3 regions of the Neobacillus sp. B4I6 genome follow, and region 1 is predicted to be linked to each of the others. Evidence: a T-box and tRNA genes for the amino acid it is inferred to sense, from the RefSeq annotation. Region 1 holds a T-box; the other regions hold tRNA genes.
The links. The T-box of region 1 lies ahead of thrS (threonine--tRNA ligase). A T-box ahead of a tRNA ligase gene usually reads a tRNA of that ligase, here a tRNA-Thr.
Positions count from the first base shown of each region.

Region 2: it encodes a tRNA-Thr, which carries the amino acid that the T-box ahead of thrS (threonine--tRNA ligase) is inferred to sense. The anticodon was not compared.
Region 3: it encodes a tRNA-Thr, which carries the amino acid that the T-box ahead of thrS (threonine--tRNA ligase) is inferred to sense. The anticodon was not compared.

Region 1 is NZ_JBNPWB010000002.1:309,970-313,223, reverse strand. It holds gene thrS (threonine--tRNA ligase) at 33-1,967, opposite strand; T-box leader at 2,245-2,492, opposite strand; gene ytxC (sporulation protein YtxC) at 2,589-3,254, opposite strand, start outside.
Region 2 is NZ_JBNPWB010000002.1:149,684-152,937, reverse strand. It holds tRNA gene QF028_RS02540 (tRNA-Phe) at 1-63, opposite strand, end outside; tRNA gene QF028_RS02535 (tRNA-Asp) at 86-162, opposite strand; tRNA gene QF028_RS02530 (tRNA-Met) at 165-238, opposite strand; tRNA gene QF028_RS02525 (tRNA-Ser) at 270-362, opposite strand; tRNA gene QF028_RS02520 (tRNA-Ile) at 382-458, opposite strand; tRNA gene QF028_RS02515 (tRNA-Met) at 485-561, opposite strand; tRNA gene QF028_RS02510 (tRNA-Ala) at 580-655, opposite strand; tRNA gene QF028_RS02505 (tRNA-Pro) at 673-749, opposite strand; tRNA gene QF028_RS02500 (tRNA-Arg) at 756-829, opposite strand; tRNA gene QF028_RS02495 (tRNA-Leu) at 852-940, opposite strand; tRNA gene QF028_RS02490 (tRNA-Gly) at 951-1,025, opposite strand; tRNA gene QF028_RS02485 (tRNA-Leu) at 1,040-1,124, opposite strand; tRNA gene QF028_RS02480 (tRNA-Lys) at 1,139-1,214, opposite strand; tRNA gene QF028_RS02475 (tRNA-Thr) at 1,360-1,432, opposite strand; tRNA gene QF028_RS02470 (tRNA-Val) at 1,465-1,540, opposite strand; rRNA gene rrf (5S ribosomal RNA) at 1,550-1,666, opposite strand; rRNA gene QF028_RS02460 (23S ribosomal RNA) at 1,793-3,254, opposite strand, start outside.
Region 3 is NZ_JBNPWB010000002.1:3,843,217-3,846,470, reverse strand. It holds rRNA gene QF028_RS21220 (23S ribosomal RNA) at 1-834, shown strand, start outside; rRNA gene rrf (5S ribosomal RNA) at 962-1,078, shown strand; tRNA gene QF028_RS21210 (tRNA-Asn) at 1,093-1,167, shown strand; tRNA gene QF028_RS21205 (tRNA-Ser) at 1,172-1,263, shown strand; tRNA gene QF028_RS21200 (tRNA-Glu) at 1,283-1,357, shown strand; tRNA gene QF028_RS21195 (tRNA-Val) at 1,367-1,442, shown strand; tRNA gene QF028_RS21190 (tRNA-Met) at 1,474-1,547, shown strand; tRNA gene QF028_RS21185 (tRNA-Asp) at 1,550-1,626, shown strand; tRNA gene QF028_RS21180 (tRNA-Phe) at 1,649-1,724, shown strand; tRNA gene QF028_RS21175 (tRNA-Thr) at 1,895-1,970, shown strand; tRNA gene QF028_RS21170 (tRNA-Tyr) at 1,997-2,081, shown strand; tRNA gene QF028_RS21165 (tRNA-Trp) at 2,087-2,160, shown strand; tRNA gene QF028_RS21160 (tRNA-His) at 2,172-2,247, shown strand; tRNA gene QF028_RS21155 (tRNA-Gln) at 2,279-2,353, shown strand; tRNA gene QF028_RS21150 (tRNA-Gly) at 2,358-2,432, shown strand; tRNA gene QF028_RS21145 (tRNA-Cys) at 2,441-2,514, shown strand; tRNA gene QF028_RS21140 (tRNA-Leu) at 2,559-2,644, shown strand; tRNA gene QF028_RS21135 (tRNA-Leu) at 2,672-2,753, shown strand; tRNA gene QF028_RS21130 (tRNA-Gly) at 3,174-3,247, shown strand.

The DNA.
Region 1 (3,254 bases):
AAAGAGAGATTGCTCCCTCTTCCGAATAAAAATTATCCTCTTTTCACTTCAGCAACGATTGCTGCTAAAAACTCTGAAAATGGCTTTGTTTCTGAGTTTTGTTCACCATATTTACGGACATTGACAGCTTGGTCTTCGACTTCTTTATCACCAACAACCAGCATATATGGTATTTTTTGCATTTGAGCTTCGCGAATTTTATAGCCGATTTTTTCATCACGGCCATCCAATTCGACACGTAATCCTTCATTTTGAAGTTGCTCCTGTACTTGCTTAGCATAATCATAATGTGCACCAGGAGATACTGGAATAACCTGTACCTGTACTGGAGCCAGCCAAGTAGGGAAAGCGCCTTTGTATTCTTCAATTAAGAAGGCAACAAATCGTTCCATTGTTGACACAACGCCACGGTGGATAACAACTGGACGATGCTGCTTGCCGTCCTCACCAACATATGTTAAATCAAAACGTTCCGGTAATAAGAAGTCTAATTGAACAGTGGAAAGTGTTTCTTCTTTCCCTAGAGCTGTCTTAACTTGAACGTCAAGCTTAGGACCGTAGAATGCTGCTTCTCCTTCTGCCTCATAGTAGTTAAGACCAAGATCATCCATGGCATCCTTCAGCATCGATTGTGCTTTTTCCCACATCGCGTCATCGTCAAAATACTTTTCAGTATCTTGCGGGTCACGGTAAGATAAACGGAAGGAATAGTCATTAATATCAAAGTCATTATAGACCGCTAAGATTAGGTTAACAACCCGTTTGAATTCATCTTTAATTTGGTCAGGACGAACAAAAATATGTGCATCATTTAAAGTCATTCCACGAACACGCTGTAGTCCTGAAAGGGCACCAGACATTTCATAGCGATGCATTGTTCCAAGTTCGGCAATTCGGATTGGAAGTTCACGATAGCTGTGAATGCTGTTCTTGTACACCATCATATGATGTGGACAGTTCATTGGACGAAGAACTAATTGTTCATTGTCCATTTCCATGATCGGGAACATATCTTCCTGGTAATGATCCCAGTGACCTGAAGTCTTATATAAATCAACACTGCCCATGACCGGAGTGTACACATGGTCATAACCTAGACGCTGTTCTTTATCAACAATATAACGTTCAACCACACGACGAATTGTTGCGCCTTTCGGAAGCCATAACGGTAATCCCTGTCCTACCAATTGGTTACTAGTGAAAAGGTTTAACTCTTTACCAATTTTACGGTGGTCACGTTCTTTCGCTTCTTCAAGCAAGCGAAGATGCTCAGCTAAATCTTCTTTCTTAAAAAAGGCTGTTCCGTAAATACGTTGTAACATTTTATTTTTGCTGTCACCGCGCCAGTATGCACCCGCAATGCTTAACAATTTAAATTCTTTAATTTTTCCTGTCGATGGAACATGGACACCACGGCAAAGGTCAAAAAAGTCACCTTGCTCATAGATTGTCACTGTTTCCTCATCAGGAATGGCCTCGATTAGTTCCAGCTTGTAAGGGTCACCCGCTTCTTTAAATAGCTGAACAGCGTCCGCACGGCTTACTTCCTTGCGAACAATTTCAATATTTTCATTGACGATTTTCGCCATTTCCTTTTCAATCCTTGGCAGATCTTCTGGAGTTAATGATTCCTCAAGGTCCATATCATAATAAAAACCACCCTCAATAACAGGACCAACTCCTAAATTCACACCAGGATAAAGCCTTTTAATAGCCTGTGCCATTAAGTGTGCTGTACTGTGCCGTAAAATCTCTAAAGCATCATTGGAATCAGGGACGACGATTTCTATTGAACCGTCTTCATTAATTGGACGGCGAAGATCATAAAGTTGACCGTTCCATTTACCGGCAATCGCTTTTTTCTTTAGGCCAGGGCTGATGGAAGCGGCGATATCTTCCGTTGTTGTTCCACGTGGGAACTCCTTTACTGCCCCATCTGGAAACGAAATCTTAACAACGTCTGACATGGTAATTCCTCCTTTGTAATGAAGCGTCTTCGGGTCATTTTGGCCCAGAAGATTCGCTGTTAAAAAAGCTATGTTAAACTTGGCTGTTGATTTCCGCTTCAGGTGCTTCGCTTTCCGCGGGCGGTCCGGGGAGCCTCCTCGGCGCAAAGCGCCTGTGGGGTCTCCCCTGCCCCGTCCTCCCGCAGGAGTCTTCGCACCTTCCGCTCCAATCAACGTAGGCTTTATAAATCAACAATGACCTTTAACACAGCCAAAAAATAAAAAAACCCGTCCCTGGAATAGGGACGAGTTTTGATAAACACGTGGTTCCACCCAATTTTTCATTTTCGAATGACACACATTGAAAATGACTTTGGTCAGTTAACGGCTGTGACCGTCAACAATTACTGACTTCATGGAAACATGAAGTGTTCACTGCTGAAGTTTAAAGGTGGTAAGTATTATTTTCGTGTTAGGAGGCTTTCAGCCCTGTCCTCCCTCTCTAGAAACCGTAAAAAATACTGTTATCCTTATCATTACTTTTGCTATGAATATTCTATGTACGTTATTATAATGACTAATTCCCTAAAAATCAAGGGACTTCAACCTACAAAAACAAATTATTACAAAAATTCCTGTATCTCAAGCATGGTTTTCCGAAGAATTATTATCTGCTGCCCATTTTTTAACTTCACGGAGGGACGCAAACGATTTCACAGTTACTCTTTCTTCAAAGATGTTTTTGATTGTTCGAACTAAGGGTTCTTCTGGGTCTTTTGTATACAGAAAAATAGTTGTAGGCGCAAGCGATAAAAGTGGTGCAATCGAAGCAGAATCGACATAAACAGGATGATTAACAAGTAACTTTCGGTCAATCAATCTAATTAATTCAGCTCTTTTCATCTCTTCAAACTGGTCGTTATAAAAAGTAATTTCCTCGTCAAACAATAAATGAAGAACGTCCATTTTTGGTTCCCTGTTCAGTAAAAAGTCCCTGAGCATTTGCACAAACATTTGATACTCCTGCTCCATTTTATATTCATCAATGGCAATCTCAACATAACCTTCCAGTAACTGGAGGTATGGCCGCAAACGAAATTTATGAAAGGAGTCAAACGAAAAAGAAATATCATCCTGAAAGATATACTCGATGGCTGCTTTAATATTAGGCTCTTCATTTGAATCCTTCAAAAAGACAATCAGATCTTCTCTTTGACCTTCAAGAATGGAATAGATAATTTCCATTATTTGTTGCTGTACTTCTAGATCCTCATAAAAATAACGGTTTTTTAATATTTCCCTGAACCA
Region 2 (3,254 bases), 160 kb from region 1:
CGGAATCGAACCGCCGACACAAGGATTTTCAGTCCTTTGCTCTACCGACTGAGCTACTGAGCCATATTACTTTGCCAAATGAAAATGGCGGTCTGGACGGGACTCGAACCCGCGACCTCCTGCGTGACAGGCAGGCATTCTAACCAACTGAACTACCAGACCAATTGCGGGGACAGGATTTGAACCTGCGACCTTCGGGTTATGAGCCCGACGAGCTACCAGACTGCTCCACCCCGCGACAATAGAAATTATTATTTTAGTGAAAAATATGGAGGAGGAAGAGGGATTCGAACCCCCGCGCGGTATGACCCGCCTGTCGGTTTTCAAGACCGATCCCTTCAGCCAAACTTGGGTATTCCTCCGTGTTAACTATGAAACTAATGGTGGACCTTGTAGGACTCGAACCTACGACCGGACGGTTATGAGCCGTCTGCTCTAACCAGCTGAGCTAAAGGTCCAAATTAAAATACATCTTTAAAATATTTGGTAGCGGCGGAGGGGATCGAACCCCCGACCTTACGGGTATGAACCGTACGCTCTAGCCAGCTGAGCTACACCGCCAAATATACAATTTAATTATGGTGGAGCCTAGCGGGATCGAACCGCTGACCTCCTGCGTGCAAAGCAGGCGCTCTCCCAGCTGAGCTAAGGCCCCATAAGAAGTAAGAAGAATGGTCGGGAAGACAGGATTCGAACCTGCGACCCCTTGGTCCCAAACCAAGTGCTCTACCAAGCTGAGCTACTTCCCGTTAAAGTGCGCCCTGAGAGATTCGAACTCCCGACCTTTTGATTCGTAGTCAAACACTCTATCCAGCTGAGCTAAGGGCGCATATAAATTTAATGAACTAAAATGGTGCCGAGGACCGGAATCGAACCGGTACGGTAGTCACCTACCGCAGGATTTTAAGTCCTGTGCGTCTGCCAGTTCCGCCACCCCGGCTTAAAATAATTGGAGCGGAAGACGGGATTCGAACCCGCGACCCCCACCTTGGCAAGGTGATGTTCTACCACTGAACTACTTCCGCATATGAAAATTAAATGGTGCGGGTGAAGGGAGTCGAACCCCCACGCCTTGCGGCGCCAGATCCTAAGTCTGGTGCGTCTGCCAATTCCGCCACACCCGCATATTCATTTAAAATGGTGAGCCATGAAGGACTCGAACCTTCGACCCTCTGATTAAAAGTCAGATGCTCTACCAACTGAGCTAATGGCTCATCGTAAGATGATTTTCTAATCTTTTATTAGCGTAAGTCAGATGCTCAAAAGAACTTACGTTCTTTCTCGCAGATTGCCCGCAGAAGCTCCTTCAATGAAGTACGCAATCTGCTCTACCAACTGAGCTAATGGCTCATACAAAGGTGCCGGCGAGAGGACTTGAACCCCCAACCTACTGATTACAAGTCAGTTGCTCTACCAATTGAGCTACCCCGGCAAATAGTTTGGAATAATATTTATAGGTAAATATGGTGGAGGATGACGGGCTCGAACCGCCGACCCTCTGCTTGTAAGGCAGATGCTCTCCCAGCTGAGCTAATCCTCCATATTTACAGCCTGGCAACGTCCTACTCTCACAGGGACGCGTGTCCCAACTACCATCGGCGCTGAGAAGCTTAACTTCCGTGTTCGGTATGGGAACGGGTGTGACCTTCTCGCCATTATTGCCAGACCATTTATTCGACACTATTTTATTATAATGTCTTTTTCATATTTTTCAAGAGGAAAATTATTTTTTTTCATTCCCTCAAAACTAGATAATGCTGAAGAAGTTGTAAAAACGAGTATGCCTTAAAAATTGGTTAAGTCCTCGAACGATTAGTATCAGTCAGCTCCACATGTTACCACGCTTCCACCTCTGACCTATCAACCTGATCATCTTTCAGGGTTCTTACTAGCTTGCGCTATGGGAAATCTCATCTTGAGGGGGGCTTCATGCTTAGATGCTTTCAGCACTTATCCCGTCCGCACATAGCTACCCAGCGATGCCCTTGGCAGAACAACTGGTACACCAGCGGTGCGTCCATCCCGGTCCTCTCGTACTAAGGACAGCTCCTCTCAAATTTCCTGCGCCCACGACGGATAGGGACCGAACTGTCTCACGACGTTCTGAACCCAGCTCGCGTACCGCTTTAATGGGCGAACAGCCCAACCCTTGGGACCGACTACAGCCCCAGGATGCGATGAGCCGACATCGAGGTGCCAAACCTCCCCGTCGATGTGGACTCTTGGGGGAGATAAGCCTGTTATCCCCGGGGTAGCTTTTATCCGTTGAGCGATGGCCCTTCCATGCGGAACCACCGGATCACTAAGCCCGACTTTCGTCCCTGCTCGACTTGTAGGTCTCGCAGTCAAGCTCCCTTGTGCCTTTACACTCTGCGAATGATTTCCAACCATTCTGAGGGAACCTTTGGGCGCCTCCGTTACTCTTTAGGAGGCGACCGCCCCAGTCAAACTGCCCACCTGACACTGTCTCCCACCCCGATCAGGGGTGCGGGTTAGAATTTCAATACAGCCAGGGTAGTATCCCACCGACGCCTCCACCGAAGCTAGCGCTCCGGCTTCTCAGGCTCCTACCTATCCTGTACAAGCTGTACCAAAATTCAATATCAGGCTACAGTAAAGCTCCACGGGGTCTTTCCGTCCTGTCGCGGGTAACCTGCATCTTCACAGGTACTATAATTTCACCGAGTCTCTCGTTGAGACAGTGCCCAGATCGTTACGCCTTTCGTGCGGGTCGGAACTTACCCGACAAGGAATTTCGCTACCTTAGGACCGTTATAGTTACGGCCGCCGTTTACTGGGGCTTCGATTCAGAGCTTCGCTTAGCAGCTAACCCCTCCTCTTAACCTTCCAGCACCGGGCAGGCGTCAGCCCCTATACTTCGCCTTGCGGCTTCGCAGAGACCTGTGTTTTTGCTAAACAGTCGCCTGGGCCTATTCACTGCGGCTCTTCGAGGCTATTCACCTCAAAAAGCACCCCTTCTCCCGAAGTTACGGGGTCATTTTGCCGAGTTCCTTAACGAGAGTTCTCTCGCTCACCTTAGGATTCTCTCCTCGCCTACCTGTGTCGGTTTGCGGTACGGGCACCTTTTATCTCGCTAGAGGCTTTTCTTGGCAGTGTGGAATCAGGAACTTCGGTACTAAATTTCCCTCGCTATCACAGCTCAGCCTTCGCGAGAAGCGGATTTGCCTACTTCTCAGCCTAACTGCTTAGACGCGCATATCCAACAGCGCGCTTACCCTATCCTCCTGCGTCCC
Region 3 (3,254 bases), 3.5 Mb from region 1:
CGTGGAGCTTTACTGTAGCCTGATATTGAATTTTGGTACAGCTTGTACAGGATAGGTAGGAGCCTGAGAAGCCGGAGCGCTAGCTTCGGTGGAGGCGTCGGTGGGATACTACCCTGGCTGTATTGAAATTCTAACCCGCACCCCTGATCGGGGTGGGAGACAGTGTCAGGTGGGCAGTTTGACTGGGGCGGTCGCCTCCTAAAGAGTAACGGAGGCGCCCAAAGGTTCCCTCAGAATGGTTGGAAATCATTCGCAGAGTGTAAAGGCACAAGGGAGCTTGACTGCGAGACCTACAAGTCGAGCAGGGACGAAAGTCGGGCTTAGTGATCCGGTGGTTCCGCATGGAAGGGCCATCGCTCAACGGATAAAAGCTACCCCGGGGATAACAGGCTTATCTCCCCCAAGAGTCCACATCGACGGGGAGGTTTGGCACCTCGATGTCGGCTCATCGCATCCTGGGGCTGTAGTCGGTCCCAAGGGTTGGGCTGTTCGCCCATTAAAGCGGTACGCGAGCTGGGTTCAGAACGTCGTGAGACAGTTCGGTCCCTATCCGTCGTGGGCGCAGGAAATTTGAGAGGAGCTGTCCTTAGTACGAGAGGACCGGGATGGACGCACCGCTGGTGTACCAGTTGTTCTGCCAAGGGCATCGCTGGGTAGCTATGTGCGGACGGGATAAGTGCTGAAAGCATCTAAGCATGAAGCCCCCCTCAAGATGAGATTTCCCATAGCGCAAGCTAGTAAGAACCCTGAAAGATGATCAGGTTGATAGGTCAGAGGTGGAAGCGTGGTAACATGTGGAGCTGACTGATACTAATCGTTCGAGGACTTAACCAATTTATAAGGCATACTCGTTTTACAAACTTCTTCTGCATTATCTAGTTTTGAGGGAATGAAAAAAAAATAATTTTCCTCTTGAAAAATATGAAAAAGACATTATAATAAAATAGTGTCGAATAAATGGTCTGGCAATTATGGCGAGAAGGTCACACCCGTTCCCATACCGAACACGGAAGTTAAGCTTCTCAGCGCCGATGGTAGTTGGGACATGCGTCCCTGTGAGAGTAGGACGTTGCCAGGCTGTAATACTATTATTCCGCAGTAGCTCAGTGGTAGAGCTATCGGCTGTTAACCGATCGGTCGTAGGTTCGAGTCCTACCTGCGGAGCCATTATGGAGAGCTGTCCGAGTGGCCGAAGGAGCACGATTGGAAATCGTGTAGGCGGGTAACCCTGTCTCAAGGGTTCAAATCCCTTGCTCTCCGCCATAATTTTTTTAAAAGATATGGCCCCTTGGTCAAGCGGTTAAGACACCTCCCTTTCACGGAGGTAACACGGGTTCGAGTCCCGTAGGGGTCACCATTGATTTGTGGAGGATTAGCTCAGCTGGGAGAGCATCTGCCTTACAAGCAGAGGGTCGGCGGTTCGAGCCCGTCATCCTCCACCATATTTTCAAATTAGATTATTATTATTATTGTCGCGGGGTGGAGCAGTCCGGTAGCTCGTCGGGCTCATAACCCGAAGGTCGCAGGTTCAAATCCTGTCCCCGCAATTGGTCTGGTAGTTCAGTTGGTTAGAATGCCTGCCTGTCACGCAGGAGGTCGCGGGTTCGAGTCCCGTCCAGACCGCCATTTTCATTTGGCAAACTATTATGGCTCAGTAGCTCAGTCGGTAGAGCAAAGGACTGAAAATCCTTGTGTCGGCGGTTCGATTCCGTCCTGAGCCACCATTTATATTAAAAAACTTGCCGGGGTAGCTCAATTGGTAGAGCAAAACCGAATATGCTTCCTAAATTATCTTCAGCATACTGACCGAGTTGCTGCTTGTATAAGCTTCCTGAGGTCAGGATGACGATAACTAGGACAGCGTGGATAAATCAAATAATATACCAAACTTTACGCCGGGGTAGCTCAATTGGTAGAGCAACTGACTTGTAATCAGTAGGTTGGGGGTTCAAGTCCTCTCGCCGGCACCAGAAGTTACACAGTGAATATAATATGTGGAGGGGTAGCGAAGTGGCTAAACGCGGCGGACTGTAAATCCGCTCCCTCCGGGTTCGGCGGTTCGAATCCGTCCCCCTCCACCATTTATAGGGGTATAGTTTAAAGGTAGAACGAAGGTCTCCAAAACCTTTGGTGTGGGTTCAATTCCTACTACCCCTGCCAATTATATTGTGGCGATTGTGGCGAAGTGGTTAACGCACCTGATTGTGGTTCAGGCATTCGTGGGTTCGATTCCCATCAGTCGCCCCATAATATGATTATTAAATAATTAGAATAACATTGGGCTATAGCCAAGCGGTAAGGCATCGCACTTTGACTGCGACATGCGTTGGTTCAAATCCAGCTAGCCCAGCCAATTTGCGGAAGTAGTTCAGTGGTAGAACATCACCTTGCCAAGGTGGGGGTCGCGGGTTCGAATCCCGTCTTCCGCTCCAATGTATATGGCGGCATAGCCAAGTGGTAAGGCAGAGGTCTGCAAAACCTTTACCACCGGTTCGAATCCGGTTGCCGCCTCCATAAAACATTTGCTAGGTATGGATTAAAACAGGTAATTAGATTTTGCCGGGGTGGCGGAACTGGCAGACGCACAGGACTTAAAATCCTGCGGTAGGTGACTACCGTACCGGTTCGATTCCGGTCCTCGGCATTGCTTTATCAAAACAATTTTATACGCGCCGGTGTGGCGGAATTGGCAGACGCGCACGACTCAAAATCGTGTTCCGTGAGGAGTATCGGTTCGACCCCGATCACCGGTATCAATTTGTTTTAATAAGAAAGTTGCTCATAAAAATATGAGCAACTTTTTTTTGACTAAATTTTATTTTGTTCTTTTCTAAAAGATTGTTGCTCATAAAATTCGCCCATTGAATACTAAATCGTTAAATCAATCAAAAAATTCCAGATAATGAAGTGTAATTTTACACAAAATATCAATTTTAATGAGCATCTCCTTTATAATTACATCATTATTGACGAAAACAGACTAATGGTATAATCCATAATCTCCATAATCTTTTATGAAGACTGTCAAACTAAAATTCTTGTTTCTTTCCCAAAATAATGCACCACTCTTAAATAAATTCGACAAAATTTGCGTTTTTCCCTTGACGATACTAAAAATAGTGTGTAATATAGAAAAGGTCAGTTGATGATTCAAAAATTTGTCACTTATTAATGCGGGTGTAGTTTACTGGTAAAACCTCAGCCTTCCAAGCTGATGTAGTGGGTTCGATTCCCATCACCCGCTCCATACATAT